3 regions of the Streptomyces sp. NPDC026417 genome follow, and region 2 is predicted to be linked to each of the others. Evidence: predicted binding sites of a transcription regulator. Region 2 holds the regulator's gene; each other region holds the start of a gene.
What was found. The regulator HspR, encoded in region 2, represses chaperone genes until heat shock. The targets are predictions, from matches to a motif close to TTGAGNNNNNNNNNCTCAA.
Positions count from the first base shown of each region.

Region 1: dnaK (molecular chaperone DnaK) is a predicted target of HspR. The motif match lies at 6,540-6,558, and genes of this name have one in related genera.
Region 3: lon (endopeptidase La) is a predicted target of HspR. The motif match lies at 3,840-3,858, and genes of this name have one in related genera.

Region 1 is NZ_JBVHPY010000009.1:8,257-17,685, forward strand. Features, by position in the region: gene ACZ4NT_RS16135 (helix-turn-helix transcriptional regulator) at 48-1,022, opposite strand; gene ACZ4NT_RS16140 (hypothetical protein) at 1,095-1,661, shown strand; gene ACZ4NT_RS16145 (hypothetical protein) at 1,661-2,128, shown strand; gene ACZ4NT_RS16150 (4a-hydroxytetrahydrobiopterin dehydratase) at 2,167-2,472, opposite strand; gene ACZ4NT_RS16155 (helix-turn-helix domain-containing protein) at 2,770-3,600, shown strand; gene ACZ4NT_RS16160 (helix-turn-helix domain-containing protein) at 3,710-4,573, shown strand; gene dnaK (molecular chaperone DnaK) at 4,596-6,494, opposite strand; gene ACZ4NT_RS16170 (OsmC family peroxiredoxin) at 6,628-7,056, opposite strand; gene ACZ4NT_RS16175 (DUF2201 family putative metallopeptidase) at 7,123-8,922, opposite strand; gene ACZ4NT_RS16180 (AAA family ATPase) at 8,919-9,429, opposite strand, start outside.
Region 2 is NZ_JBVHPY010000008.1:13,233-22,661, forward strand. Features, by position in the region: gene dnaK (molecular chaperone DnaK) at 1-979, shown strand, start outside; gene grpE (nucleotide exchange factor GrpE) at 976-1,647, shown strand; gene dnaJ (molecular chaperone DnaJ) at 1,681-2,865, shown strand; gene ACZ4NT_RS14760 (heat shock protein transcriptional repressor HspR) at 2,873-3,328, shown strand; gene ACZ4NT_RS14765 (hypothetical protein) at 3,492-3,890, opposite strand; gene ACZ4NT_RS14770 (substrate-binding domain-containing protein) at 4,266-5,336, shown strand; gene ACZ4NT_RS14775 (hypothetical protein) at 5,510-6,967, shown strand; gene ACZ4NT_RS14780 (helix-turn-helix transcriptional regulator) at 7,353-8,315, shown strand; gene ACZ4NT_RS14785 (helix-turn-helix transcriptional regulator) at 8,344-9,192, opposite strand.
Region 3 is NZ_JBVHPY010000005.1:117,254-126,682, reverse strand. Features, by position in the region: gene ACZ4NT_RS10160 (MarR family transcriptional regulator) at 1-185, opposite strand, end outside; gene ACZ4NT_RS10155 (lysozyme) at 476-1,315, shown strand; gene lon (endopeptidase La) at 1,391-3,817, opposite strand; gene ACZ4NT_RS10145 (GNAT family N-acetyltransferase) at 3,991-4,650, shown strand; gene ACZ4NT_RS10140 (spermidine synthase family protein) at 4,895-5,572, shown strand; gene ACZ4NT_RS10135 (response regulator transcription factor) at 5,686-6,423, shown strand; gene ACZ4NT_RS10130 (sensor histidine kinase) at 6,464-7,564, shown strand; gene ACZ4NT_RS10125 (multifunctional oxoglutarate decarboxylase/oxoglutarate dehydrogenase thiamine pyrophosphate-binding subunit/dihydrolipoyllysine-residue succinyltransferase subunit) at 7,845-9,429, shown strand, end outside.

The sequences.
Region 1 (9,429 bases), on a different contig from region 2:
CTGCACGGTGGTCACCTCCTGGGAGGAACAGACGAGCTCTGTGCCTCTCAGTCGCCGCCGCCGGGGACGGGGGTGCCGTACCGGGCGGCCAGGACGGTGACGGTGTGCGCGAGGCGGTCGCGCAGCTCGGCGGGTTCCAGCACCTCGATGTCCGTGCCGAGGCCGAGAAACTCGTCGTGCGCGCGGTCGACGGACTCGATGGGAACGACGGCGCGCACCCAACCGCCCTGCTCGGTGCCGCCGTTCGCCTCGACGGCGCGCGCGGCCGCGGGCGACAGGCGGGCGACCGCACCCGGGGCGAGCCGGACCACCGCCTCGCCCCGGTGCAGTCGTTCATGGAAATCCCGCTGGTACGCGGTCCAGTACCCGGCGAGGTCGAAGTCCTCGGGACGCGCGAACTCCTCGTCCGTCGGCGCCAGTTCGAGGATCTGGTCGACACGGAACGTACGGGGGCCCGGTCCGGCCACGACGTACCAGCGGCCCGCCTTCAGGACCAGGCCGTACGGCTCGAGCCGGCGCTCCACGTCGGTGGGGGTCCGCCAGCGGCGGTACAGGACGTGCAGGACGCGGCTGTTCCACACGGCGTCGGCGACGGCCGGCAGGTGGGGCGCCCGGGCGCCGTCGGCGTACCAGCCGGGCGCGTCCAGGTGGAAGCGGCCGCCGACCCGGTCGGCGTGCTCACGCAGCTCGCGCGGGAGGGCGGCGCGGACCTTCAGCTGGGCGGCGGCCAGAACCGAGCCGAGGCCCAGCTCGGCGGCGGGGCCGGGCGCGCCCGCCAGGAAGAGGGCCTCGGCCTCGTCGGTGGTCAGGCCCGTGAGCCGGGTGCGGTAGCCGTCGAGGAGCCGGTAGCCGCCCGCGTGGCCGGCGTCCCCGTAGAGCGGGACACCGGCGGCGTGCAGCGACTCGACGTCCCGGTAGACCGTACGCACCGACACCTCCAGCCGCTCGGCGAGCTCGGCGGCGGTCATCCGCCCGCGGGTCTGGAGCAGCAGCAGGATCGACACGAGGCGCGCTGACTTCACCCGGCCAGCGTCCCAGATCCCTTCGGGCTTCACTGACAGAGGATGTCAGTGGAGGCCCTCTAGCTTCCCTCCATGACGTACACGAACCAGGGCGCGGCCCCGGACACCCGGGGTGCCGTGCCGGGGCCGGTCCCCGAGGACGACGCACCGCCGCCCGCCTCCCCGGACTTCGCCGAGAAGCTGCTGACCGTGCCACCGCCGATCGAGGTGGCGGGCCGGTGGGTCAAGCGCTACCACGTCACCGCCGACGCGGCGGGCATCGCACCGGACGTGCAGCGGGCGGCCTACGCCATGCTGCCGCGGCTCCTCCCGGTGCCGGACGGCACCCCGCCGGCGACGTTCGTCGTGCTGCACCGGGGCGGTGACGACGGCGCGTACCTCAACGCCTACAGCTGGGTGTGGGACAACGTCCTGCACTTCCGCGGCGCGGCGGCGGGCCAGCCGGTGCTGGGCTGCCCGGACCGCGACCCGACGCACTTCGTCACCCTCGACCGCCCGTGGATCGGCTGCGTGTGGGAGCTGCCGCCGATCCTGCACGAGCGCGACGCCTGGGTCCGGCATCTGCTCGCGCCGGGCACCCCCGACCTCGACGCCTATCTCGCCGACTCCCTTCCCGAGGGCACCACAGGAGACCGCTGATGAGCAGCCCGCACGACTTCGACTTCCTGCACGGCAGGTGGGACGTCGCCCACCGCCGGCTCACCGACTTCCTCGACCCCGGCAGCGGCTGGGACGCGTTCGGGGCGGTCGCCCACTGCCGGAGCCTGTTCGGCGGGGCCGCGAACATCGACGAGATGAAGGTGCCGGACCAGGGCTGGACCGGACTCACACTGAGGCTCTTCGAACCGGAGAGCGGGCAGTGGTCGCTGCACTGGTCGTCCAGCCGCAGCGGCCGGCTGTTCCCGCCGGTGGCCGGCGGGTTCGTCGAGGGCCTCGGCACGTTCCACGGGGACGACACGCACGACGGCAGGGACGTACGGGTGCGGTACCTGTGGTCGGGTGTCTCGGCCACCACGGCCCGCTGGGAACAGGCCTTCTCCGTCGACCACGAAGAGACCTGGCTGACCAACTGGGTCATGGACTTCACCCGGCGGGCGGACACCTAGGGGGTGTCGCGGCACCGGAGCCGGTGCCGCGCCGCCGCTCAGCTCGCGCCGTGGGCCGCGGCCAGTTCCTCGACCCGGCGGGCGAGATCGAAGTCGAGGGTGGTGACCGCGCCGCCGACGCTGTGCGTGTTCACGGTGAGGGCGACGGTGTTGTAGCCGAGGGTGAGGTCGGAGTGGTGGTCGAGCTCCTCCTGCACCTGGGCGATGTGCACGACCATCGCGGTCGCGGCGAAATGCGATCCCAGCCGGTAGGAGCGGGCGATCCGGTCTCCGTCGAGCGACCAGCCCGGCAGCTGTGCCAGACGGTCCTCGATCTCCTTCCGGGGCAGCGGCTCGACGGCCATGACCTCGGTCCTCTCTCACGACGGGGGTGCGCAGGGGCTCACACTCACCCTGCCACAGGGACGCGCCACGGTCGCGGCACCGGACCCGGTCGACGCCGGGTGGTCCTCCCCGGGGCTGCCCCACCATGGCCCCGGCGCGAGCCCGTCCCCGGGAGTCGCCCACCCCCCTGACCACGCCGCGAGCTTCCATCCCCCTGTGTCCGCCGCCACCCTCGGCCGGCCGCCGCGAGGACCGTGGCGGTCCGGCCCCCTTCCCGGCCCGGGCACGCCGTTCCGCTCCTCGGCTACGGTCCTCCCATGACCAGAGCCGTGTCCGAGGCCGCCGGACCCCCGACCGCCCCGCCCGGGAAGGGCGTCGGCCCGCTGCTGCGGGGCTGGCGCGAGCAGCGGCGGGTGAGCCAGTTGGAGCTGGCACTCCGGGCGGGTTCCTCGGCCCGCCACATCAGCTTCGTCGAGACCGGCCGCGCCCGCCCCAGCGAGGAGATGATCCTGCGTCTCGCCGAGCACCTCGACGTGCCGGTCCGGGAGCGCAACGCGCTGCTGCTGGCCGCCGGGTACGCCCCCCGCTACCCCGAGACCCCGCTCGACGACCCGTCGATGGACGCGCTGCGTCAGGGCATGGAGCGCCTGCTCCAGGGCTACGAGCCCTATCCGGCGCTCGTGGTGGACGCCACGTACACGGTGCTCGCCGCCAACCGCGGGATCACCATGCTGCTGGAGGGCGTCCCGGAGTTCCTGCTGGAACCCCCTCTGAACGCCATGCGGCTCACCCTGCACCCGCAGGGCCTGGCCCCCCGCATCCGCAACCTGCGCACCTGGCGGGAGCACCTGCTCGCGCAGATGGACCGGCAGATCGCCCTCCACCGCTCGGACGCGCTGCGCGCCCTGTACGAGGAGGTGGCGGCCCACCCGGTGCCGGAGCACTCCGCTTCCGAGGAGCCGGACGAGCCGGTCGCGCCCTTCGCGCTGCCCCTGCGGATCGAGCACGGCGGGCGGGTGCTGTCCTTCATCTCCTCGATCTCGACCTTCAACACCCCGATGGACGTGACGGTCGCCGAGCTGGCCATCGAGACCTTCCTCCCGGCGGACCCGGCCACCGCCAAGTTCCTTCATCAACAAGTGTCCTGACGATCCATCACCGAGCGCGTGCCGGGACGGGTGATGCGTCCGACCCCGTGAGGGTTCCGGGGGAACATGACACACTGCTCACGTACTTCGGCGCGTGGGGAGGCGTGGCGTGAGTGAGCGGCGGGCGGCGCCCACCGTGGGGCAGGTGATACTGGGACGGCGGCTCCAGGAGTTGCGGGAGGCCGCCGGGCTGCGGCGCGAGGAGGCGGCGCGCGTGCTGCGTGTGGCCCCGGCGACCGTACGGCGCATGGAGATGGCCGAGGTCGCGCTCAAAATCCCGTATCTCCAGGTGTTGCTGACGACCTACGGTGTGCCCCAGGACGAGGTGACGGGCTTCATCGCGCTGGCCGAGGAGGCCAATCAGGCGGGGTGGTGGCAGCGGTTCCACGATGTGCTGCCGGACTGGTTCAGCATGCACATCAGCCTGGAGGGCGCCGCCCGGATGATCCGGTCGTACGAGCCGCACTTCGTGCCGGGGCTGCTGCAGACCGAGGACTACGCGCGCGCCGTCATGGAGGCCGGCACCGTCGGGCAGACGGACCCGGCGGCCGTGGAGCGGCACGTCACCCTGCGCATGACGCGGCAGAAGCTGCTCACCCGGGAACAGCCGCCCCGCTTCTGGGTGATCATGGACGAGACCGTGCTGCGGCGCCCGGTGAGCATTCGCGGCGAGGTCATGCGCGACCAGATCGACCGGCTCCTCGAAGCGGCCGAGAACGACGAGATCACGCTGCAGATCGCCGAGTACGCGGACGGCCCGCACCGGGGGACGTACACGTCCTTCACGCTGTTCCGTTTCGCGGAGCCCGAGCTGCCCGACATGGTCTACAGCGAGTACCTGACCGGCGCCCTCTATCTCGACTCGCGCCTGGAGGTGGCCCTGCATCTGGAGGTGCTGGACCACATGTCGGCGCGGGCCGCCTCCGCCGAGCGGACCAAGGCGCTCCTGCGGGAGTACCGCGAGAGCTTCTGAACCGCCCGGCGGACCGGTTCCGTCACCCGGTGCCCGCGGTGCCGTCCCGGTCGCCGCTCCCGCCGCCGGGCCTGTCGTCGTCGACGATCTCGGCGTCCACCACGCCGTCCTCGTCGGCCGGGGCGCGCTCTTCGGCCGGGGCGCCGGCCGGTTCCTGCGGCGGTGACCGGCGGGCCTGTGCGTACATGGCCTGCCCCATCTGCTGGCTGACCGCGGCCAGCTTCTCGACGCCGGCGCGCAGGGCGCTCGTGTCGGCCGGGCCGTCGAGGAGGGCCTTGAGTTCCGTGATCGCCGAGCCGACCTCCGCCTGCGTGCCGGCGGGAATGCGCTCCTCGTTGTCCCGGACGAACTTCTCCGTCTGGTAGACCAGTTGCTCGGCCTGGTTGCGCGTGTCGGCGGCCTCGCGGCGTCTGCGGTCCTCGTCGGCGTACCGCTCGGCCTCGCGCATCATGCGGTCGATGTCGTCCTTGGGGAGCGCCGAGCCGCCGGTCACGGTCATCTTCTGCTCGCGTCCGGTGGCGAGGTCCTTCGCGGAGACGTGCATGATGCCGTTGGCGTCGATGTCGAAGGCGACCTCGATCTGCGGCACCCCTCGCGGCGCGGGCGGCAGTCCCGTGAGGTCGAACACGCCCAGCTTCTTGTTGTACGCGGCGATCTCGCGCTCGCCCTGGAAGACCTGGATGCCCACCGAGGGCTGGTTGTCGGCGGCCGTCGTGAAGATCTCCGAACGCCGGGTGGGAATGGTCGTGTTGCGCTCGATGAGGGTGGTCATGATGCCGCCCTTGGTCTCGATGCCGAGGGACAGCGGGGTGACGTCGAGCAGCAGGACGTCCTTGACGTCGCCGCGGATGACACCCGCCTGGAGGGCCGCCCCGACGGCCACCACCTCGTCCGGGTTGACGCCCTTGTGCGGGTCCTTGCCGGTGAGTTCCCTGACCAGGTCGGTCACGGCGGGCATCCGGGTCGAGCCGCCGACCAGGATGACGCGGTCGACCGCGGACAGTTTCACCCCCGCGTCCTCGACCGCCTGGTGGAAGGGGGCCCTGCAGCGGTCGAGGAGGTCGGCCGTCAGCTCCTGGAACCGGGCGCGCGTCAGCTTCTCGTCCAGGTGCAGCGGGCCGTCCGCGGAGGCCGTGATGTACGGCAGTGAGATGGTCGTCTCGGAGGAGCCGGACAGCTCGATCTTCGCCTTCTCGGCCCCCTCGCGCAGCCGTTGCAGCGCCATCTTGTCCCGGCCGAGATCGACGCCGTGCGCGCCCTTGAAGCGGGTGACGAGGTGGTCGACGATCCGCTGGTCCCAGTCGTCGCCGCCGAGCCGGGTGTCGCCGTTGGTGGCCTTCACCTCGATGACGCCGTCGCCGATCTCCAGGAGCGAGACGTCGAAGGTGCCGCCGCCCAGGTCGAAGACGAGGACGGTCTGCTCCTCGCCCCGGTCGAGCCCGTAGGCGAGGGCGGCGGCCGTCGGTTCGTTGATGATCCGCAACACCCTGAGGCCCGCGATCTCGCCGGCCTCCTTGGTGGCCTGGCGCTGGGCGTCGTCGAAGTGGGCGGGCACGGTGATCACGGCGTCCGTGACCTCCTCGCCGAGGTAGGACTCCGCGTCGCGCTTCAGCTTCTGCAGGACCCGCGCGGACAGTTCCTGGGCCCGGTAGCGGGTGCCGTCGACGTCCCCCCGGTCCGGGAACCGCCAGGCGGTGTCCCCCATGTGCCGCTTGACCGAACGCGCCGTCCGCTCCACGTTGGTGACCGCCTGGCGCTTGGCCACCTCACCGACGAGGACCTCGCCGTTCTTCGCGAAGGCCACCACCGAGGGGGTGGTGCGGGCACCCTCCGCGTTGGCGACGACGGTGGGGTCACCGCCCTCCAGGACTGCCACCACCGAGTTCGTCGTACCGAGATCGATCCCGACCGCACGCGCCATGTCCGTCCCCTTCCGACCGGCCGCTCCCCCTCTCCAGCACAAAACTTGAGCGGACATCTGTCAATGCCGCCTGCCCGGCAAACGACGATGCCGCGCCCCGTGACGGGGCGCGGCATCGTCGGACGGGCGCGGGTCAGGCCAGCTTGGCCGACAGCGTGATCGTCGTGCCGGTGAGCGCCTGGCTGACCGGGCAGTTGACCTTGGCGTCCTCGGCGGCGGCGACGAAGGCCGCCTCGTCGATGCCCGGCACGGTGCCCTCGACGGTGAGGTGGATGCCGGTGATGCCCTCGCCGGGCTGGAAGTTCACGTCGGCCGAGGTGACCAGCTTGGTGGGCGGCGTGCCCGCCTTGTCGAGGATGTTCGAGAAGGCCATCGAGAAGCAGCTGGAGTGGGCGGCCGCGATCAGCTCCTCCGGGCTGGTCTTGCCGTTCGCCTCCTCGGCGCGCGACGCCCAGGTCACGGGCTGCTCGCCGATGCTGCCGGAGGAGTCGAAGGTGACGACGCCGTTGCCCTTGAACAGGTTGCCTTCCCACACAGTGTGTGCGGAGCGCGTGGTTGCCACGATGAGTCCTTTCGGGTGTGGTCCCGTTCCCGGGTTTTCGTGACCCCTATCCGATCACACTCGGGCTCAGGTCACGCGAAAGACCGGGCCACGAGCGGTGAACGGGAGGCGTGCGCCCTGCGGAACGAGGTACGCGTGCTCGCGCCGGATCCGCAGGACGTCGCAGACGCCGTCGGTGATCACCAGGACGGGCGCGCCCGGCGGGAAGTCGTCGGCCCGGTGCAGGAGGTCGACGCCGGGCTGCAGCACCGTGCCGCCGCGGCCGTGGACCCGGACCCGCCCGGCGATCTCGGTGACCGGAAGGTATCCGGCGTCGTGGGGGGCCGCGTCGCAGAACACCACGCGGGCGGCCGGGACGTCGCGGGCCTCGGCGTACGAGGCGATGGCACCCAGTGCCTTGCCCAGCAGGGTGCTGTTCATCGAGCCGGAGGTGTCGAGGACGACGCCGAAGGTGCAGCGGGCGACCTCCTCGGGCGGGAAGTACCGCCCGGCGCGCGGGATGTCGGGCGTGGCGGCCTGCCGGCGGGCGGGGCGCGCATAGCTGCGGACGGGTTCCGGCCGGGGCACGAACTCGTCGAACCAGCGCGCCAGTCGGGCGTCCCAGGGCAGGGGCGGGTGGCTGAGCGTACGGATCTCCTGGACGAGGCCGCCCGGCAGGAAGCCGCGGTCCAGCTGCTGGTGCAGGTCGAGGCCCCGGGTGAGACCGCGGCGGTAGAACTCGTCGAGGTCGACGACGTCGCGGGGCGGACCGAGGGGGCCGCCGAGGATGTCGGGCCGGCCCTTCCCGCACAAGGTGGACCTGCGCCGCATCCGGCGCAGGTCCCCCACGATGCGGTCGTAGACCTCCTCGGCCGAGAGGTCCGTCAAGTCGGCGTCGTACAGGAGCCCTTCCGGCATCGTGCCGATCTGCATGGCGAGCAGCCAGCCGTTGACGACGTAGTCGCAGGCGACGTTGAAGAGCAGCGGATCGCGGGGGCCGCAGCGGTCGCCGTGGCGCAGCGCGGCATGCAGCATCTCGTGGGCGAGGACGAACCGCCATTCCTCGTCCTCCAGCCGGAGCAGCGGGTTGACGTAGATCTCGCCGGCCTCCGCGTCCACCGCGGCGACGGAGATGTCGTGCGCGCGGGCGAGTTCCGCGTCGGCGACGAGGGTGATGCCGGCCGCGATCCCGCCGAGCAGCGGGTACGACGACACGAACCAGCTCAGTGCCCGCTCCCAGGGCTGCAGCCGGGTGGGCGCGCCGGTCATCGAGTCGCGCCGGCCGCCCGCCAGGTCCATCGCGGTGGCCATGGTGCGGGTCAGGGCGTGCGCGAAGTCGAGCTGCCAGTCCGGGGTGCGCCCGCTCCACCTGTTCCAGGGCACGAGGAGCTGGTCGGGTGCGCCGCCGGCCGTGCCGCAGTGCTCGTAGACGGGCGGAATGCCGTCGCGGCGCCAGCGGGCGGCCAGCTGCTCCTCGTCGCCGTCGGGGTAGGAGGCGGGCAGGTCCTCGGGGGTGCGCCCGACGGAGAAGGTGAGCAGGAAGCGGTTGACGACGACGCAGCGTGCGGCGAGGTCGAAGCGGTCCGGCTGCTCGCGCTCACCGGTCGCCGCCGGCACATGGCCGAAACCGAGGTGGATCAGGCCGTGCGCGATGGCCCAGGCCCACTCGGCGGGGGCCGCGCGGCGCGTGGCGTGGGCGTGGAGCGTGCCGCACGAGTCGACCCGGACCAGGCCGTCGCGGGGCCCGGCCGGACAGCTCTCCTGGCGGCAGACGGTGACCCTCGTCGCGGCCAGCGCGGGGTTGGCGTGGACGAGCTGCATCCCCGCCGCGAACGCCTCCGCGGCCGCGTCCGGCCGCTTCGCCCGCTGCTTCGCCGTGCGGCTCACCGGCGCGCCTCGACCAGGCGCGGCATGTCCCGCGCCGCCTCCACGAGGAACCAGGCGGGCAGCACGGGGTTGCCGTCGGCGTCCGCGGCGATGACGCTCTGGGCGACCTCGACGGAGATCTCGGCGAGCTGCACGAGCAGCGACTTGGCGCGGTACGCGGTCTGCCGGCCGTTCGCCGACAGGTGCTCCCGGCCGGCGGGCAGTTCCTTGACGAGACGGCCCCGGAAGGACTCGGCGAGGTAGTAGAGCAGGTCGCGGTCCTCCGGGCGGCCCGGCCAGCGGGCGTCGCCCCTGATGATGGCCTCGATGCCGAACCGGCTGCGCACGACCTTCACATAGCCGCAGAAGGCGACGGCGTGGGAGGGGGTGAGCGTGCCGTGCGCGACGATCTTCAGGGTCGGTTCGTCGAGGGCGGGACCGAAGGAGTGCAGCGCGTCGGAGAGCATGTGCCAGGAGCGAGGCGTGGAGAAGGGCTCCTCGGTCTTGGGCGGCTTGGACCACAGGTGG
Region 2 (9,429 bases):
CGTGATCAAGGACGCCGGCATCCAGCTGTCCGAGATCGACCACGTCGTGCTCGTCGGCGGCTCCACCCGTATGCCGGCCGTCGCGGAGCTCGTGCGCGAGCTGACCGGCGGCAAGGACGCCAACAAGGGCGTCAACCCGGACGAGGTCGTCGCCATCGGCGCCGCCCTGCAGGCCGGTGTGCTCAAGGGTGAGGTCAAGGACGTCCTGCTCCTCGACGTGACCCCGCTGTCCCTCGGTATCGAGACCAAGGGAGGGATCATGACGAAGCTCATCGAGCGCAACACCACGATCCCGACCAAGCGCTCCGAGATCTTCACGACGGCCGAGGACAACCAGCCGTCCGTGCAGATCCAGGTCTACCAGGGCGAGCGCGAGATCGCGGCGTACAACAAGAAGCTCGGGATGTTCGAGCTGACCGGTCTGCCGCCGGCGCCCCGCGGCGTCCCGCAGATCGAGGTCGCCTTCGACATCGACGCCAACGGCATCATGCACGTGACCGCGAAGGACCTGGGCACGGGCAAGGAGCAGAAGATGACCGTCACCGGCGGCTCCTCGCTGCCGAAGGACGAGGTCGACCGGATGCGCCAGGAGGCCGAGAAGTACGCGGAGGAGGACCACGCCCGCCGCGAGGCCGCCGAGACCCGCAACCAGGGCGAGCAGCTCGTCTACCAGACCGAGAAGTTCCTCAAGGACAACGAGGACAAGGTCCCGGGCGAGGTCAAGACCGAGGTCGAGGCCGGCATCGAGGAGCTGAAGGCCGCGCTCAAGGGCGAGGACACCGCCGAGATCCGCACGGCCACCGAGAAGGTCGCCGCCGTCTCCCAGAAGCTGGGCCAGGCGATGTACGCCGACGCCAACGCCGCGCAGGCGGCCGGTGGCGCCGAGGGTGCCGCCGGTGCCGAGCAGCCGAAGGGTGCCGACGACGACGTCGTCGACGCCGAGATCGTCGACGAGGACCGCAAGGACGGTGCCGCGTGACGGAGGAGACCCCGGGTTTCGAAGAGAAGCCTGACGTCCCTTCCGGCGCCACCTCTGACGACGCCGAGCCGCAGGCCGCCACCCCCTCCTCGGAAGAGGAGGCGGCGGCGGCCCCGGACGGGGACGCAGCAGCACAGTTGGCCGGCCTGACGGCCCAGCTGGACCAGGCCCGCACCGCGCTCACCGAGCGCACGGGGGACCTCCAGCGGCTCCAGGCCGAGTTCCAGAACTACCGCCGCCGGGTCGAGCGCGACCGGATCGCGGTCAAGGAGATCGCCGTGGCGAACCTCCTGACCGAGCTCCTGCCCGTACTCGACGACATCGGCCGCGCGCGGGAGCACGGCGAACTGGTCGGCGGCTTCAAGTCGGTGGCCGAGTCGCTGGAGACCGTCGCGGCGAAGATGGGCCTGCAGCAGTTCGGCAAGGAGGGCGAGCCCTTCGACCCGACCATCCACGAGGCCCTGATGCACAGTTACGCGCCGGACGTCACCGAGACGACGTGCGTGGCGATTCTGCAGCCTGGGTATCGCATCGGCGAGCGCACCATCCGCCCCGCGCGGGTGGCCGTCGCCGAGCCCCAGCCCGGGGCGCAGACGGTCAAGGCGGACTCCCCGGAGTCGGCCGAGTCGGCCGAGGACAAGGAGAGCGGTGGCCCGGACGAGGGCTGACGTTGTACGGACGAGGGAGGAGGGACGTCGAGGATGAGCACCAAGGACTTCATCGAGAAGGACTACTACAAGGTCCTCGGCGTCCCCAAGGACGCCACCGAGGCCGAGATCAAGAAGGCGTACCGGAAGCTCGCCCGCGAGTTCCACCCGGACGCCAACAAGGGCAACGCGAAGGCGGAGGAGCGCTTCAAGGAGATCTCCGAGGCGAACGACGTCCTCGGTGACCCCAAGAAGCGCAAGGAGTACGACGAGGCGCGCACCCTCTTCGGCAACGGCGGCTTCCGGCCCGGTCCCGGCGCGGGCGGCGGCTCCTTCAACTTCGACCTGGGCGACCTCTTCGGAGGCGGTGCCCAGGGCGGCGGTACGGCGGCCGGCGGCTTCGGCGGCGGCATAGGCGATGTCTTCGGGGGCCTGTTCAACCGCGGTGGCGCGGGCACCGGCGCCCGGACGCAGCCCCGGCGCGGCCAGGACATCGAGTCCGAGGTCACGCTGAGCTTCACGGAGGCGGTGGACGGCGCGACGGTCCCGTTGCGCATGTCCTCCCAGTCGCCCTGCAAGGCCTGTTCGGGCACCGGCGACGCGAACGGCACACCGCGCGTGTGCCCGACGTGCGTCGGCACCGGCCAGGTGGCCCGGGGATCGGGCGGCGGCTTCTCGCTGACCGACCCCTGCCCGGACTGCAAGGGCCGCGGCCTGATCGCCGAGAACCCCTGCGAGGTCTGCCGGGGCAGCGGCCGGGCCAAGTCCTCCCGCACGATGCAGGTGCGCATCCCGGCCGGGGTGAGCGACGGCCAGCGGATCAGGCTGCGCGGCAAGGGTGCCCCGGGCGAACGGGGCGGCCCCGCCGGCGACCTGTACGTGGTCGTGCACGTGGACGCGCACCCGGTCTTCGGCCGCAAGGGCGACAACCTCACCGTCACCGTGCCCGTCACCTACCCGGAGGCGGCGCTGGGGGGCGAGGTGCGCGTGCCCACGCTGGGCGGGCCGCCGGTCACCCTGAAGCTGCCGCCGGGCACGCCCAACGGCCGCACGATGCGGGCGCGGGGCAAGGGCGCGGTCCGCAAGGACGGCACACGCGGCGACCTGCTGGTCACCGTCGAGGTCGCCGTCCCCAAGGACCTCTCGGGCAAGGCTCGCGACGCGTTGGAGGCGTATCGCGAGGCGACCGCGGAGGAGGATCCGCGGGCGGAGCTGTTCCAGGCCGCGAAGGGAGCATGAGGACGCCATGGACGGAATCGGCCGTCGACGCAACCCGTACGAACTGACCGAGGAGACGCCGGTCTACGTCATCTCGGTGGCGGCCCAGCTCTCCGGTCTGCACCCGCAGACCCTGCGTCAGTACGACCGCCTCGGCCTGGTCTCTCCCGACCGCACGGCCGGGCGGGGCCGGCGCTACTCGGCCCGCGACATCGAACTGCTGCGTACCGTTCAGCAGTTGTCGCAGGACGAGGGCATCAACCTGGCGGGCATCAAGCGGATCATCGAGCTGGAGAACCAGGTCGCCGCCCTCCAGTCCCGGGTCGCGGAGATGGAGGCGGCCCTCGACGGAGCCGCGGCCGCGATGCAGCAGCGCGAGGCCGCCGTCCACGCCTCGTACCGGCGGGACCTGGTGCCTTACCAGGACGTCCAGCAGACCAGTGCGCTGGTGGTCTGGCGGCCCAAGCGGTCGTCCGAGCAGTAGGCGCGCACGCGTCACCCCGTACGTGCAGGGGCCGGGAGGTGAGGTTCACCTCCCGGCCCCTGCACGTGCGGGGACGCGGCCCAGGCGGCCCGGCGGCCCCCTTCCGGCCGGCGCCGGGCCGGCTGCGCGCTGCACGTCGCGATCGCCGGCGGGGCGGGCGGCCTCAGGTCGCTCCGCGGTCGCCCAGGGCGCGGGCGCAGCGGGCCGCCATGCGCCGGGTCTCCTCCTCCACATGGGCGGCGAGCAGCGGGTCGGCGGCGATGCGTTCCAGGAGTCCGGCGATGCGGCGCAACCGCACCGGCACCGGGGCGGGAGCGACGGGCCGCAGGCGCAGCCGTTCGCGGACGGCCTCCTCCAGTTCCACGACCCCGTCGGTGATGTCGCGCACGGCGTCCGGGACGGACAGGCGTACGGACGGGGCGGGCCCGCCCGCCGCGGGTTCCGCGGGGCCGTCCGGGAGCCCCTCCCGGGTTCCCGGGGCCAGTGCCTCGACGAGTGCGGGGAAGCGGCGGACGAGCGAGCCGATCCAGACCGCGCTCCCCGTCGTTCGGGCGCCGCTCATCCGGCGACCTCCCTCCCACCCGCTCGATGGGAACAGGCGTTCGATTAATGGGCCGAGGGACACCTTCGCACGGGGTGGCGGCGTACGCAAGTGGCTACTCTCCGTGAGGGACGGAGGTGTGGACGGGGGTGCCGGAACTTTCCACGAAGTGGAGAGGGCGCAACGTTCCCGCACGTCCGGAGAGTTGGTACCTTCACACGCCACACACAGAAGGCCGTTGCCATCTCGTTAAGTGGTTACTCCTTGACGCTGCGGTGATCGCCGCGTTGGCTTTCAGCCACCTGGTCGCAATGCTGCGTCCTCGTCCGGAAGGCACATGAAGTGAACACCCGAATCCGTATGCGTCGTACTGCCATAGCCTTGGGCGCATTTGCCATGGCTGCCCCGCTCGCCGCCTGCGGCGTCGTGGACGGCATCGGTGGTGACGGCAGCTCCGCCAGCCCCAAGAAGGGCGACGACATCACGGTGGGTCTGCTCCTTCCGGAGAAGGAGAACTCTCGCTACGAGAAGTTCGACTACCCCATCATCGAGAAGAAGGTCCTCGAACTCACCAACGACAAGGGCCGGGTCGAGTACGCCAACGCCGAGCAGGACGCGGCCAAGCAGAGCAGCCAGCTGGAGCAGATGGTGGCCGACAAGGTCGACGTCGTGCTGCTGGACGCGGTGGACTCCAAGTCGATAGCGGCCGGAGTCAAGAAGGCGAAGGACGCGGGCATCCCCGTCATCGCGTACGACCGCCTGGCGCAGGGGCCGATCGACGCGTACATCTCCTTCGACAACGAGCTCGTCGGCGAGGTGCAGGGCAGGGCGCTGGTGGAGTCGCTCGGCGCCGACGCGGCCAACCGCAAGATCGTCATGATGAACGGTTCGGTCACCGACCCGAACGCCGCCCAGTTCAAGGCGGGCGCCCTCGGCGAGCTCGAGGGCAAGGTGCAGATCGCCAAGCGGTACGACACCAAGGACTGGAAGCCGGAGAACGCCAAGACCCAGATGGAGCAGGCGATCACGGCCATCGGCCTGGACAACATCGCCGGTGTCTACTCCGCCAACGACGGCATGGCGGGCGCCGTCATCGAGGCCCTCAAGGAGACCGGCGCCACCAAGATCCCGCCGGTCACCGGTCAGGACGCCGAACTGGACGCCGTGCAGCGCATCGTCTCGGGCGACCAGTTCATGAGCGTCTACAAGTCGTACCCGCAGGAGGCCGAGGCCGCGGCCCAGATGGCCGTCGCGAAGGTCCAGGGCCGGTCGATCGAGTTCGACGCCCTCACCCGCGACAAGGTCGACAGCCCCACCACGAAGAAGGTCCCCGCGCAGCTGGTCCCCGTGGTCGCGCTGACCAAGAAGAACATCCAGGAGACCGTCGTGGAGGAAGGTTTCTACACGGTCAAGCAGATCTGCACGTCGAAGTTCAAGGCGGACTGCGCGGCGATCGGCCTGAAGTAGGCCCGTCCCGGGCGCGTACCCCGGCCGGACCGCATGCGCGGAGATCCGGTGAAAAGGGCGGCGCCGAGAGTGGGACGAACGGGACTCCCCGGCAGCGTGCGGCAGTTGGACGACTCGAAGATCGTCTACTGTTGCGCGCTGCCACATCGTGATCACGGGGGAGATGTAAACGGATGCGCGCGACGAACGAGGAGACACGGCGGAGCCCCGGGGGCGCGCGGACCACGGGAGCGGTGGCGGGGCTGGTGCTCTCCCTCGGTCTGCTGGCCGGCTGCGGCTCCGGTGACTCGGCCGGGGAGGCCGCGCACCGGGGCGGCGGCTCGGACGGCTCCGGCGGGGCGTCACAGGCCGGGCCCGCCTACCGGGGCCCCCGGCTGCCCGGACTCGCCGAACGGGCGGCGTGGAGCCTGCCCGCCGCCGGGAGCGGCGGCGCCCCGGGCGTGCTCGACCTCGGCGAGGCGTTCGTCTTCGCGAAGGGCGCCGACGGCGCCTACCTGGCGGACTTCGACGCCGCGGGGGAGCCCGAGAGCGGCAAGAACCGGGTGCTGCACCTGTCCGACGAACCGGAGGAGCTCGTCCTGGAGTTCCGGGACGCCGAGTCCGGCGGCGTACGCAGGAGCCTGAAGGTGAAGGCCGACTCCGTCACCGCCACCACCTGGCACGACGGTGTCCCCGCTCTCGCCGTCGGGACGTCCCGGACCGACGGCTCCGACGGACTGACCGAGGAGACCGTCACCTCGACGGCGACCCTGTACGACGCCGCCGGGACCGAGCTGGGCGTGAGCGGACTCCCGCAGGACCCGAACAGCCTGGTGGACCGGTCCACGTACGCCGCCGCCTTCCTCCTGGAGGGCCACCGCGTCGGGGTCGCCGACGGAACGCTTCGCCTCACGCCCCTCGACGGCGGTGACGCCCGCACGGTCGCATGCACCGGTGCGCAGGCCGACTGCGCCTTCCTCCCCGAGACCGGCGAGGCCACCGGGGCGTCCACGTACGCGCCGCTGGTCACCGGCGACTACTTCGCGGGCTTCGAGAACGCCTCCGGCTACGAGAGCGACCCGGAACAGGTCACCCTCTCCGACCTCGGCACCGGCCGGAAGGTGTGGAGCAGCGCCGACGTCGAGCCGCCCCGGGGCGTGGAGTTCACGGACGACGGCGACCGGAGGTCCGAGGGCATCAGGGTGCTGCGGGTCGCGGACGGCAGGGTCCTCACGGCCTGGCAGACCGCCGCCGGGTCGGATGTCTGGATCGACGCCTGGTACGAACTGGAGGGCGGTGGTAAGGCGGTCGCCTCCTGGCCGAGCGTCAAGGAGCCCCTCCTCTCCGCGTCCGGAGACCTGGCGGCGGCGGCCACGGACGAGGGCACGGTCGTACGCGAGACGGCCACCGGCAAGCAGCTCTGGGCCCAGGGGGCGGGCGAGAAGGCGCTGACTCCCCTGCGCTTCTCCGCGGACGACTCGGTGCTGTACGGCACGACCGGGGGCGACCTCGCCGTGGCGGTCGACGCACGCACGAAGGACGTGCTGGGCAAGGACCTGCCCGCGGACCGCGTGCCCTTCTTCGACGACGCCACCCGCTACGGCTACCTCGGCACCGAGGACGGCTTCTTCGTCTTCGAACCGGCGTCCTGACGACCGCGTCCCGGCCGGCCGCCCCCTCGACCGTAGACATCCGGCCACCCGTCCCGGGGGCCCGGCGTCCCGCCGCGCCGACGCGCACGGGCGCGGTGCGGGGTGCCGGGACGGTCAGCTTGTTGCAACGGGCCGTTGCGGAGGTGGGGATATGTGCCGACGTGTCGGGGCGATCGGGGGCAGCCGCGGGAGAGAGGCGTGTTGCGATGGCGGACCGGGCCGCGCATAGTGTCGCTGCGGAAGACGCCGAGGCGTTGCATCGCGCAAGACGCTGGAGCCAGGAGTTTGGAGCCAGGGGTGGGAGATGGCGGGGCACGGGACGGACACGCATCCGCACGGTGCTGACCGGCTGTGCGAGGCCGGGGACCGCGTGTATTCCCGGGCCGTGCGGCGGGGCCGCGTGCTGCGCTCGGACGCCGACGCGGTGCCGTGCCTGCTCGAACTGGCGCTGCTGCACCCGGACCCCGACGACATGGGCTGGCTGGTGCCGACCTCGCCGCAGGAGGTCATGACGCGGCTGCTGCGGGGCGTCTACGAGGAGGTCACCGCCAGCCAGTCGCGGGTGGGTGACGCCGTGGCCGCCTTCGAGTGGTACGCGGGACTCGGCGGGCGCGTCCGGGCACCGGCCGAGGGCGCCGCCATCCGCGTGCTCGACGGACTGCCCCGGATCCGGGCCGCGATGGACGAGGCCACCGAGGCGTGCCGCACCGAGGTGCTGACGGTGCAGCCGGGCGGCATCCGCCGCGAGGACGAGTTGTCGGAGGGCCTGCACCGGGCGCTGGGGCTGCGCCGGCGCGGGGTGCGGATGCGCGACCTGTACACCCACGTGGCGCGGCACGGCCAGGGCCTGCACACGTACATGGAACTCATGGGGGAGGCGGCCGAGGCCCGCACGCTCGACGAGGTCGTGGAGCGGCTGATCGTCTTCGACCGCAAGGTGGCGTTCATCCCCGCCAACGCGGACCGCACGATCGCCCTGGAGCTGCGCCACCCGGCGCTGGTGGACTACCTGGTCACGGTCTTCGAACGGCTGTGGCGGCTCGGCATCCCGCTGGCCGCGCCGTTGCCCTCGACGGGCATCGAGGGCATCACGCACCGGGAGCGGTCGATCGCCGCGCTGCTGGCGGAGGGGCACCAGGACGCCGTGGTCGCCGAGCGGCTCGGCATCAGCGTCCGCACCTGCCGTGCCCACATCGCCCGGCTCTCCGAGACCCTCGGGGCGGCCAGCAGGACGCAGTTGGGCGTGCGGATCGCCCAGGCCGGCCTGGACGGGCCGCCGCGGGCCGCCGACCCCGCGCAACCGGTGCCCGTCGGTGTGCCCGACCAGGACTCCTCCGCGGCCCGCTGAGCCCGGGCCCCGGCCCTCGCGCGGGCGGTCAGTGATCCGGGTCCAGGATCCCCGACTGGGCTATCAGGAAGCCCAGTTGGGCGCGGCTGCCACTGCCGAGTGCGGCGGCCAGCTTGGCGATGTGGGCGCGGCAGGTGCGGACGTTCATGCCGAGGCGGCGGGCGATGGCCTCGTCGACGTGGCCCTCCACGAGCAGTTTGGCGATGGAGCGCTGGACGCCGGTGATGCCGTCCGTGGGCGGGGCGTAGGGGGCCTCCTCGAGGAGCGGGACGCCGCGCGCCCAGAGCTGTTCGAAGACCTTGGCCAGGTACTCTACGAGACCGGGGTGGCGCAGTTCGAGTGCCATCTGGCCGTCGCCGCGCGCCGGGATGAAGGCGACCGTGCGGTCGAAGATCATCAGCCGTTCGATGAGCTCTTCGAGGGTGCGGATCTCGACATTGCCCTTGGTCATGTGCTCCGCGTACGCCAGCGTGCCCTGGCTGTGCCGGGCGGTGTGCTGGTAGAGCGTGCGCATGGTGATGCCGCGGGCGATGACCGCCCGCCCGCGCTCCAGGGCCTCGATGAGAGAGTGTTCGCTGCGCCCGCCGCCCGGCTGGACGGTCAGGATCTCCGAGTGGCACTCGGCCATGGCGAGTTCGATCGCGGAGTTGATCCGGTTGATGCCTTCCAGCACGGTGATGGCGTGCGTGGTCGGCGGATCCTGGGCGGTGATGGCCATGAATGGCTCGAAGGAGTCGGTCAACTCCACGGCCAGGCTTCTACGCTCCTGGATCTCCCGCTCGATGGGGTGCAGGCGCTGGGCGAGCGCGGCCGCCGGCGGTACCGGCCGGAGCCACAGGGGGTCGTCCGGGTCGGGGTGCAGCAGCGCGAATTCCATCAGGCAGGGAGCCGGTTCGACCTCCTTGCGCGCGATGCGCCCCGAGCGCAGCGCGGTGGCATAAAGACGCTTGCCTTCGTCGCACAGTTCAGTCTCGGCATGAGGATGTGTCCGATGTGAGTTCTTTGTAGGCAAAGCTCCACCCCCCAGGGTCCTGAACGTGCAGGAACATGATGCATCGACCCTGTGGTGTTTGCCTGACTGAATGAGCCATCGTCTTGGAGGACGGCGGGGGAG
Region 3 (9,429 bases), on a different contig from region 2:
AGGAGCCCGTAGGCGGAGGACTCCAGGTCGGGGTGGACCTCCCGGGCCATCTCGCCGGAGGAGGCGCGGGCGCGTCGCAGAAACACGGTCAACTCGCGTTCCAGCGCGGGGAATTCCTGGTCCACACCATTCCCCGCCGTGGTGGATTCGACGTGATGCCCGTCGTCCGTCGCGTGCTCGTGCACGTCAGCACCCCTGACCCGGTTTCCCGATCCTGAAAGTTTCCGCCAAAAGTGGCCGTTGCCGCAGCTCCGTCAGTATTTCGCAGGAGTAGACCAACGGCAGCCTCCGGCCCCTCTTCCCACCCCCTCTTCTACGTGCGTAGCTTCTTCAGCAGGCAAAGACTGGCATGCCCACGCCATCGACCGGTCGAGGACGACCCGTCTCCCCAGGAGCGCGTGCGGCTGCCCGTGGTTCTCCCGCTCTCCCCCCACCGAGCATCACCGCGCACCACCGAACCCCTCGGAGGCACGCCATGCCCGTGCACAGATGCGGAACCGCCCGCCCCCCGCGCTTCGCCCAGCCTCTCCCCAGGGCCGGCGTCCTGCTCGCCGCGCTCGCCCTCCTGCTCACCCTTCCGGCGACGCTCGCCGAGGCCGCAGACACGCCCGCCCGCGGCTCCGCCCACATGGGGATGGGCGTCCTCGCGCACGACGGCCGGGACGGGACGCCGTCCACCGGTGACGCCGCCCAGACGGAGGGCGTCGACGTCAGCAGCCACCAGGGCAACGTCGCCTGGTCGACCCTGTGGAACAGCGGGGTCAGGTGGGCCTACGTCAAGGCGACGGAGGGGACGTACTACACGAGCCCCTACTTCGCCCAGCAGTACAACGGCTCCTACAACGTGGGCATGATCCGCGGCTCGTACCACTTCGCGACCCCCGACACGACCGGCGGGGCCACCCAGGCGAACTACTTCGTGGACCACGGCGGCGGCTGGTCGCGGGACGGCAGGACCCTGCCGGGCGCCCTCGACATCGAATGGAACCCGTACGGAGCCGCCTGCTACGGCAAGACCCAGAGCGCGATGGTCACCTGGATCCGCGACTTCCTGAACCAGTACAAGGCGCGCACCGGCCGGGACGCCGTCCTCTACACGGCCACCACCTGGTGGACCCAGTGCACCGGCAACTACGGCGGTTTCGCCACGGCCAACCCGCTGTGGATCGCCCGTTACGCCGCCGACCCGGGCACGCTGCCCGCCGGCTGGGGCTTCTACACGATGTGGCAGTACACGTCCTCGGGCCCGACGGTCGGCGACCACGACAAGTTCAACGGCGCCCTCGACCGCGTGGCCGCCCTCGCCAACGGCTAGGGGCCGTCCGGCACGACGGCGCGGGAAGGCCCGGACCCCGCAGGGGCCCGGGCCTCCCCGACCGGTGGGCGTCCCTCACGCCGCCACCGGCACCTCCGCCTCCGCGCCGTTCGTCGCCGGGGCGAGCGCCAGCTCCAGTACCTGGCGGACGTCCGTGACCGCGTGCACGTCGAGCTTCTCCAGCACCTCGGCCGGGACGTCGTCCAGGTCGGCCTCGTTGCGCTTGGGGATGACGACCGTGGTCACACCCGCCCGGTGGGCGGCCAGCAGCTTCTGCTTGACGCCGCCGATGGGCAGCACCCGTCCGGTCAGGGACACCTCACCGGTCATCGCCACGTCCGTGCGGACCAGTCGGCCGCTGAGCAGCGACGCCAGGGCCGTCGTCATCGTGACGCCCGCGCTCGGTCCGTCCTTCGGGACGGCGCCCGCCGGGAAGTGGATGTGCACACCCCGGTCCTTCAGGTCGCCGACCGGCAGCTCCAGTTCGGCTCCGCGGGAGCGCAGGAAGCTCAGCGCGATCTGCGCGGACTCCTTCATCACGTCGCCGAGCTGGCCCGTCAGGGTCAGACCCGCCGCGCCCGTCTCCGGGTCGGCCAGCGACGCCTCCACGTAGAGGACGTCGCCGCCCGCGCCGGTGACCGCGAGGCCGGTCGCGACCCCGGGCACCGCCGTACGGCGCTCGGCCGGGTCCTGGGCGGACTCCGGCACGTGGTGCGGCCGCCCGATGAGACCGCGCAGATCCGCGTCGGTCACCGTGAACGGCAGCTCCCGATCGCCCAGTTCGTGCTGGGCCGCGACCTTGCGCAGCAGCCGGGCCACCGACCGCTCCAGGTTCCGCACACCCGCCTCCCGGGTGTACTCGCCGGCGAGCTTGCGCAGCGCGCTCTCGTCGAGCGCGACCTCGTCCTTCTCCAGACCGGCCCGCTCCAGCTGACGCGGGAGCAGGTGGTCGCGGGCGATGACGACCTTCTCGTCCTCGGTGTAGCCGTCCAGGCGGACCAGCTCCATCCGGTCGAGCAGCGCCTCCGGGATGGCTTCGAGCACGTTGGCCGTGGCCAGGAACACCACGTCCGAGAGGTCCAGTTCGACCTCCAGGTAGTGGTCGCGGAAGGTGTGGTTCTGCGCCGGGTCGAGCACTTCGAGCAGCGCCGCGGCAGGGTCCCCGCGGAAGTCGGAACCGACCTTGTCGATCTCGTCGAGCAGCACGACCGGGTTCATCGACCCGGCTTCCTTGATCGCGCGGACGATCCGGCCGGGCAGCGCGCCGACATAGGTGCGGCGGTGGCCCCGGATCTCCGCCTCGTCCCGCACACCGCCGAGGGCGACACGGACGAACTTGCGGCCCATGGCGTGCGCGACGGACTCGCCGAGCGAGGTCTTGCCGACGCCGGGCGGTCCGACGAGCGCGAGCACGGCACCGCCGCGCCGGCCGCCGACCACGCCCAGGCCCCGGTCGCCGCGCCGCTTGCGCACCGCCAGGTACTCCGTGATGCGCTCCTTCACGTCCTGCAGGCCCGCGTGCTCGGCGTCCAGTACGCGCTGGGCGCCCCGGATGTCGTACGCGTCCTCGGTGCGCTCGTTCCACGGGAGTTCGAGCACGGTGTCGAGCCAGGTGCGGATCCAGGAGCCCTCGGGCGACTGGTCGCTCGCGCGCTCCAGCTTCTCGACCTCCTTGAGAGCGGCCTCACGGACCTTCTCGGGGAGATCGGCGGCCTCCACGCGCGCCCGGTAGTCGTCGGACTCCTCGCCGTCCTGGGAATCCCCGTTCAGCTCGCGCAGTTCCTTGCGTACGGCTTCGAGCTGGCGGCGCAGCAGGAACTCGCGCTGCTGCTTGTCGACGCCTTCCTGGACGTCCTTGGCGATGGACTCGGCGACGTCCTGCTCGGCGAGGTGCTCGCGGAGCTGCTCGGTGGCCAGCTTCAGCCGGGCGACCGGGTCGGCGGTCTCCAGCAGCGCCACCTTCTGCTCCGTGGAGAGGAAGGGCGAGTAACCGGAATTGTCGGCGAGGGCGGAGACGTCCTCGATGGCCTGCACCCGGTCCACGACCTGCCAGGCGCCGCGCTTGCGCAGCCAGCTGGTGGCGAGGGCCTTGTACTCCTTGACGAGGTCCGCCACCTGGCCGGGCAGCGGGTCGGGCACGGTCTCGTCGATTCGCGTGCCCTCGACCCACAGGGCGGCACCGGGGCCGGTGGTGCCCGCGCCGATCTTCACGCGCCCCCGCCCGCGGATCAGGGCGCCCGGGTCGCCGTCGGCCAGGCGGCCGACCTGCTCGACGGTGCCGAGCACGCCCGTGCCCGGGTACGCCCCGTCGACGCGGGGCACCAGCAGCACCTTCGGTTTGCCGGGTTCGGACCGCGCGGCGGCCTGGGCGGCCTCCACCGCGGCGCGGACGTCGGCGTCGTTCAGGTCCAGCGGAACCACCATTCCGGGCAGCACGACCTCGTCGTCGAGCGGCAGCACGGGCAGGATGAGCGGTGTGAACGCCGTGGACTCAGTAGCCATGATCTCCCCTTCGGCAGTCAAGTTGAGCTATGCCGACTCAATGCACGTGAGCCTCCGATTGTTCCCCTCGCCGCGTTCGCTCTGAGCGATCACTTCCACGGACCGCCATCTCGACCCGCGCAGGCAGGTTGGGTAATACTCCAAATACGTCATTGCCTATTACGGAGGTTGCGGTGGGCGGGATCGTGCGGGCGTGGGTGGACGGGTGGGTGGTGTCCCGGGGAGCGGCACCGCCCGTGACGGAGCGCTGGGGGTACACGATCGACGTGGGGCAGGCGGAGCACGTCACACGGCACGTGTTCGACGCGACCGGGGACGCCGTCGAGGAGGCGGCCGTGCGGAAGGTCGCGGACGCGGTGACCGGGACCGGCGTGTGGCTCAAGGTCTTCGCGGAGCCGTCGGCCGTCGGGCCCTCACTGGGCGCGGGCTGGTGGGTGGACCCGGAGCCGGGTTTCCTCATGACGGCCGGGCTGACCGGCTCCGGCACGACGTCCGGCGACGGCGGCGGGCCTCCGCAGGGGTACCGGCTGCGCAGCTGGTCGCGGGGCGGGGTGGGCCACGCCCTCGTCGTCGCGCCGGACGGCTCCTGGGCGGCCCACGGCCAGGTCGCACCGACCGGCGCGACCGCGGTCCTCGACCGGATCGAGACCGCCCCGGAGCACCGCCGCAGAGGCCTGGGCCGGCTGGTCGTCCGCACCCTCGTCCACACGGCGGTCGCGCAGGGCGCCGTGACGGGAGTCCTGGCCGGCACACCGGACGGCCGGGCCCTGTACGAGTCCCTGGGGTGGCGGGTGGAGGCGCCGCTGACGAGCGCGCGCCACACGGCGGGCTGAGAGGGGCGCCGGGCGGCGAAACCCGACGAGGGCACCGGCCCCGGCTCGGGGGCGCGGTGGCCCCGGCCGGGGCGGACTCCCACCGCTGCGGCCCCCGGCGCACGAGCCCCGGGGGCGGCCGGGGCGGTCGAGCCCGGGAACGCCCGGGCGGTCGCGGGGCGGCCGGGGCGGTCGAGCCCCGAGGTCGCCCGGGCGGTCGGAAAATCCCGCCGGGACCTGCCGCGCAACTGCCAGGATGGGCGCCATGACTGCCACGTACGACACCCCTGTGGTCATCGATCGCCGGGAGGGCCCGTACGGCGAGGTCGTGCTGCGGCGCCACGGCGGGCTGCTGCAGATCATCGCCAACGGATGCTTCCTGATGGACACCTCCGACGGCCGCTCGGAGCGGCTGCTCGTCGACGCCGCGTACGACGCCCTGGACGGGCGCGCGGCGCCGAGCGTGCTGATCGGCGGCCTCGGCGTCGGCTTCTCGCTCGCACACGCCGCCGCGGATCCGCGCTGGGGCCGCATCACCGTCGTCGAGCGCGAGTCGGCCGTCATCGGCTGGCACCGCGACGGACCGCTCTCCGCGCTGTCCTCCGAGGCGCTCGCCGATCCGCGGACGGAAATCCTGGAGGCCGATCTCGTCGCGCACGTCAATGAGATCTCCGCCACGTACGACGCCCTGTGCCTGGACATCGACAACGGACCCGGCTGGACGGTCACCGAGGGCAACGACAGCCTGTACGCCGAGGCCGGACTGGCAAGCTGCGCACGGGCGTTGAGGCCCGGCGGCGTGCTCGCGGTGTGGTCCGCGCAACCCTCTCCGGAATTTGAAGGAACCTTGCGGAATGCCGGATTCCAACGGGTGCGTACCGAAGAGATCCCCGTTGCCCGGGGCGTTCCCGACGTGGTGCACCTCGCGGTAAGGCCTGGATAGCCGAGCCGCGGTGACTGCCCGTACTCTGCTTCCCTGACGCGGATCATTCAAGCGTCAAGCGCAGTCATGGGATCACCCCACGGATTCCGGAAAGCACACTTCAGGGGCGGGCGATGGAGCAGACACACACCTCCCACAACGGCACGGCGGCGACGCCCGGCGCTCAGCGGCGGGTGCTGGTGGTCGAGGACGACCCGACGATCGTCGACGCCATCGCGGCCCGTCTGCGAGCCGAGGGATTCCTGGTGCAGACGGCGGGCGACGGCCCGGCCGCGGTCGACACCGCCGAGGCCTGGCAGCCCGACCTGCTGATCCTCGACATCATGCTGCCCGGCTTCGACGGCCTGGAGGTCTGCCGCCGCGTGCAGGCCCAGCGCCCGGTACCCGTCCTCATGCTCACGGCCCGCGACGACGAGACGGACATGCTGGTCGGCCTCGGCGTCGGTGCCGACGACTACATGACGAAGCCGTTCTCGATGCGCGAGCTGGCCGCCCGGGTGCACGTCCTGCTGCGCCGCGTGGAGCGTGCCGTGGTGGCCGCGTCGACGCCGCGCAGCGGCATCCTGCGCCTCGGCGAGCTGGAGATCGACCACGCCCAGCGCCGGGTCCGGGTCCGCTCCGAGGACGTGCACCTGACGCCCACCGAGTTCGACCTGCTGGTCTGCCTGGCGAACACCCCGCGCGCGGTGCTGTCCCGCGAGCAGCTGCTCGCCGAGGTCTGGGACTGGGCGGACGCCTCCGGGACGCGCACCGTCGACAGCCACATCAAGGCCCTGCGCCGGAAGATCGGCGCCGAGCGCATCCGCACGGTCCACGGCGTGGGCTACGCGCTGGAGACCCCGACTCCCTGAGCCGGGCCGCTGTTCGGGACCTCTTGAGGGGGCGGATGTGATGAGCGGGTTCGGGGCGCGCAAGGGTGCAGGCCCCTGGGGAGGCGTACGGCCCTTCTCGATCAAGACGAAGCTCGGCACGCTGGTCGTGGTCTCCGTCCTCATCACCACCGGCCTGCTCATGATCGCGGTGCGCACCGAGACCGAGCTGCGCTTCATCACCGTCTTCTCGATGATCGCCACCCTGCTGATCACGCAGTTCGTGGCGCATTCGCTCACCGCCCCGCTGGACGAGATGAACACGGTCGCCCGGTCCATCTCGCACGGCGACTACACGCGCCGGGTGAGCGACGGCCGCCGGGACGAGCTGGGCGACCTGGCCCAGACGATCAACCTCATGGCGGACGAGCTGGAGGCCCAGGACCGCCAGCGCAAGGAACTCGTGGCCAATGTCTCCCACGAGCTGCGCACCCCCATCGCCGGCCTGCGCGCGGTCCTGGAGAACGTGGTCGACGGCGTCTCGGCCGCCGACCCCGAGACGATGCGCACGGCCCTGAAGCAGACCGAGCGCCTCGGCCGCCTGGTGGAGACCCTGCTCGACCTCTCCCGGCTCGACAACGGCGTCGTGCCGCTGAAGAAGCGCCGCTTCGAGGTCTGGCCGTACCTGTCCGGCGTCCTCAAGGAGGCCAACATGGTAGCCTCCGCGCGCGCGGGCATCGCCTCCGGCTCCGGCAGCCACACCCGCACGGACGTCCACCTGCACCTGGACGTGTCCCCGCCCGAGCTGACCGCCCACGCGGACCCCGAGCGGATCCACCAGGTCGTCGCCAACCTCATCGACAACGCGGTCAAGCACAGCCCGCCGCACGGCCGGGTGACGGTGAAGGCCCGCCGGGGCGTCTCCCCCGAGTCGCTGGACCTGGAGGTCCTCGACGAGGGCCCCGGCATCCCGAAGTCGGAGTGGCACCGGGTCTTCGAGCGGTTCAACCGCGGTGGCGTCCCCTCGCCGCACGGCCCGGGCAGCGACGGCGGTACGGGCCTGGGGCTCGCCATCGCCCGCTGGGCGGTCGATCTGCACGGCGGCCGGATCGGAGTGGCCGAATCCCAGCGGGGCTGCCGGATCCAGGTCACCCTTCCGGGCCTGTCTTCACTGCCGAGTTGACGTAGGGTTCGAACCGGAGCCACAAGATCCACCTCTGTCCGCACTGGCGGACACGTGTGAGCAGGCAGGGGCCCGCGTCCGCAAGGCCGTGCGGCCGGGCCGACGTACCCGCTCCGAAGCGGAACCACGCTTGTTTCCCGCCATTTCCAGCCCCGAAACACGCTTTCCGATGTGACTTACGCGACGATGACCAGCCCGGCCTGACCTTCTCGGCCGGGGAGGCGTAGCCTTTATTCCCGCTGTCCATCACCTTGTGAAGCGGAAGAGGGCGGTTGCCGCCGTGTCGCCACAGTCCCCCAGTAACTCGAGCATCTCGACCGACGACCAAGCCGGGAAGAACCCGGCTGCGGCGTTCGGTCCCAATGAGTGGCTCGTCGACGAGATCTATCAGCAGTACCTCCAGGACCCGAACTCGGTAGACCGAGCCTGGTGGGACTTCTTCGCCGATTACAAGCCGGGCGGCGCGACCGCCACGGCTGCGGCGGGTACTGCGGCCACGGGGGCCGCAGGCACCAGCGCATCGGCTCCGGCCGCGCCTGCCGCCCCGGCGCAGGCCGCGCCCGCGGCACCCGCGGCTCCGGCCCAGGCCGCACCGGCCCAGGCCGCCCCTGCGGCCCCCGCCGCAGCTCCGGCCGCTCCGGCGGCCCCGAAGCCCGCTGCCGCCGCCCCGGCTCCCGCCAAGGCCGCTCCGGCCGCCGCGAAGCCGAAGGCCGCACCGGCCACCGAGGCCCCCGAAGGCCCCGAGTACGTGACGCTGCGCGGCCCCGCCGGCGCCGTCGCGAAGAACATGAACGCCTCCCTGGAGCTGCCCACGGCCACGTCCGTGCGCGCGGTCCCGGTGAAGCTGCTGTTCGACAACCGCATCGTCATCAACAACCACCTGAAGCGCGCCCGGGGCGGGAAGATCTCCTTCACCCACCTCATCGGCTACGCGATGGTGCAGGCCATCAAGGCCATGCCGTCGATGAACTGGCACTACACGGAGAAGGACGGGAAGCCCACCCTCGTCAAGCCGCCGCACGTCAACTTCGGCCTCGCCATCGACCTGGTGAAGCCCAACGGCGACCGCCAGCTGGTCGTCGCGGGCATCAAGAAGGCCGAGACGCTGAACTTCTTCGAGTTCTGGCAGGCCTACGAGGACATCGTCCGCCGCGCCCGCGACGGCAAGCTGACGATGGACGACTTCACCGGGGTCACGGTCTCGCTGACCAACCCCGGCGGCCTCGGCACCGTCCACTCGGTCCCGCGCCTGATGCCCGGACAGTCGGTCATCATGGGCGTCGGCTCCATGGACTACCCCGCGGAGTTCCAGGGCACCTCCCAGGACACCCTGAACAAGCTCGGCATCTCGAAGGTCATGACGCTCACGTCGACCTACGACCACCGGGTCATCCAGGGCGCCGCCTCCGGCGAGTTCCTGCGGATCGTCGCGAACCTGCTGCTCGGCGAGAACGGCTTCTTCGACGAGATCTTCGAGGCGCTGCGCATCCCCTACGAGCCGGTCCGCTGGCTCAAGGACATCGACGCCTCGCACGACGACGACGTCACCAAGGCGGCGCGGGTCTTCGAGCTGATCCACTCCTACCGGGTCCGCGGCCACGTCATGGCCGACACCGACCCGCTGGAGTACCGCCAGCGCAAGCACCCCGACCTGGACATCACCGAGCACGGCCTCACGCTCTGGGACCTGGAGCGCGAGTTCGCCGTCGGCGGCTTCGCCGGCAAGTCCCTGATGAAGCTGCGCGACATCCTCGGCGTGCTGCGCGACTCGTACTGCCGCACCACCGGTGTCGAGTTCATGCACATCCAGGACCCCAAGCAGCGCAGGTGGATCCAGGACCGCATCGAGCGCTCGCACACCAAGC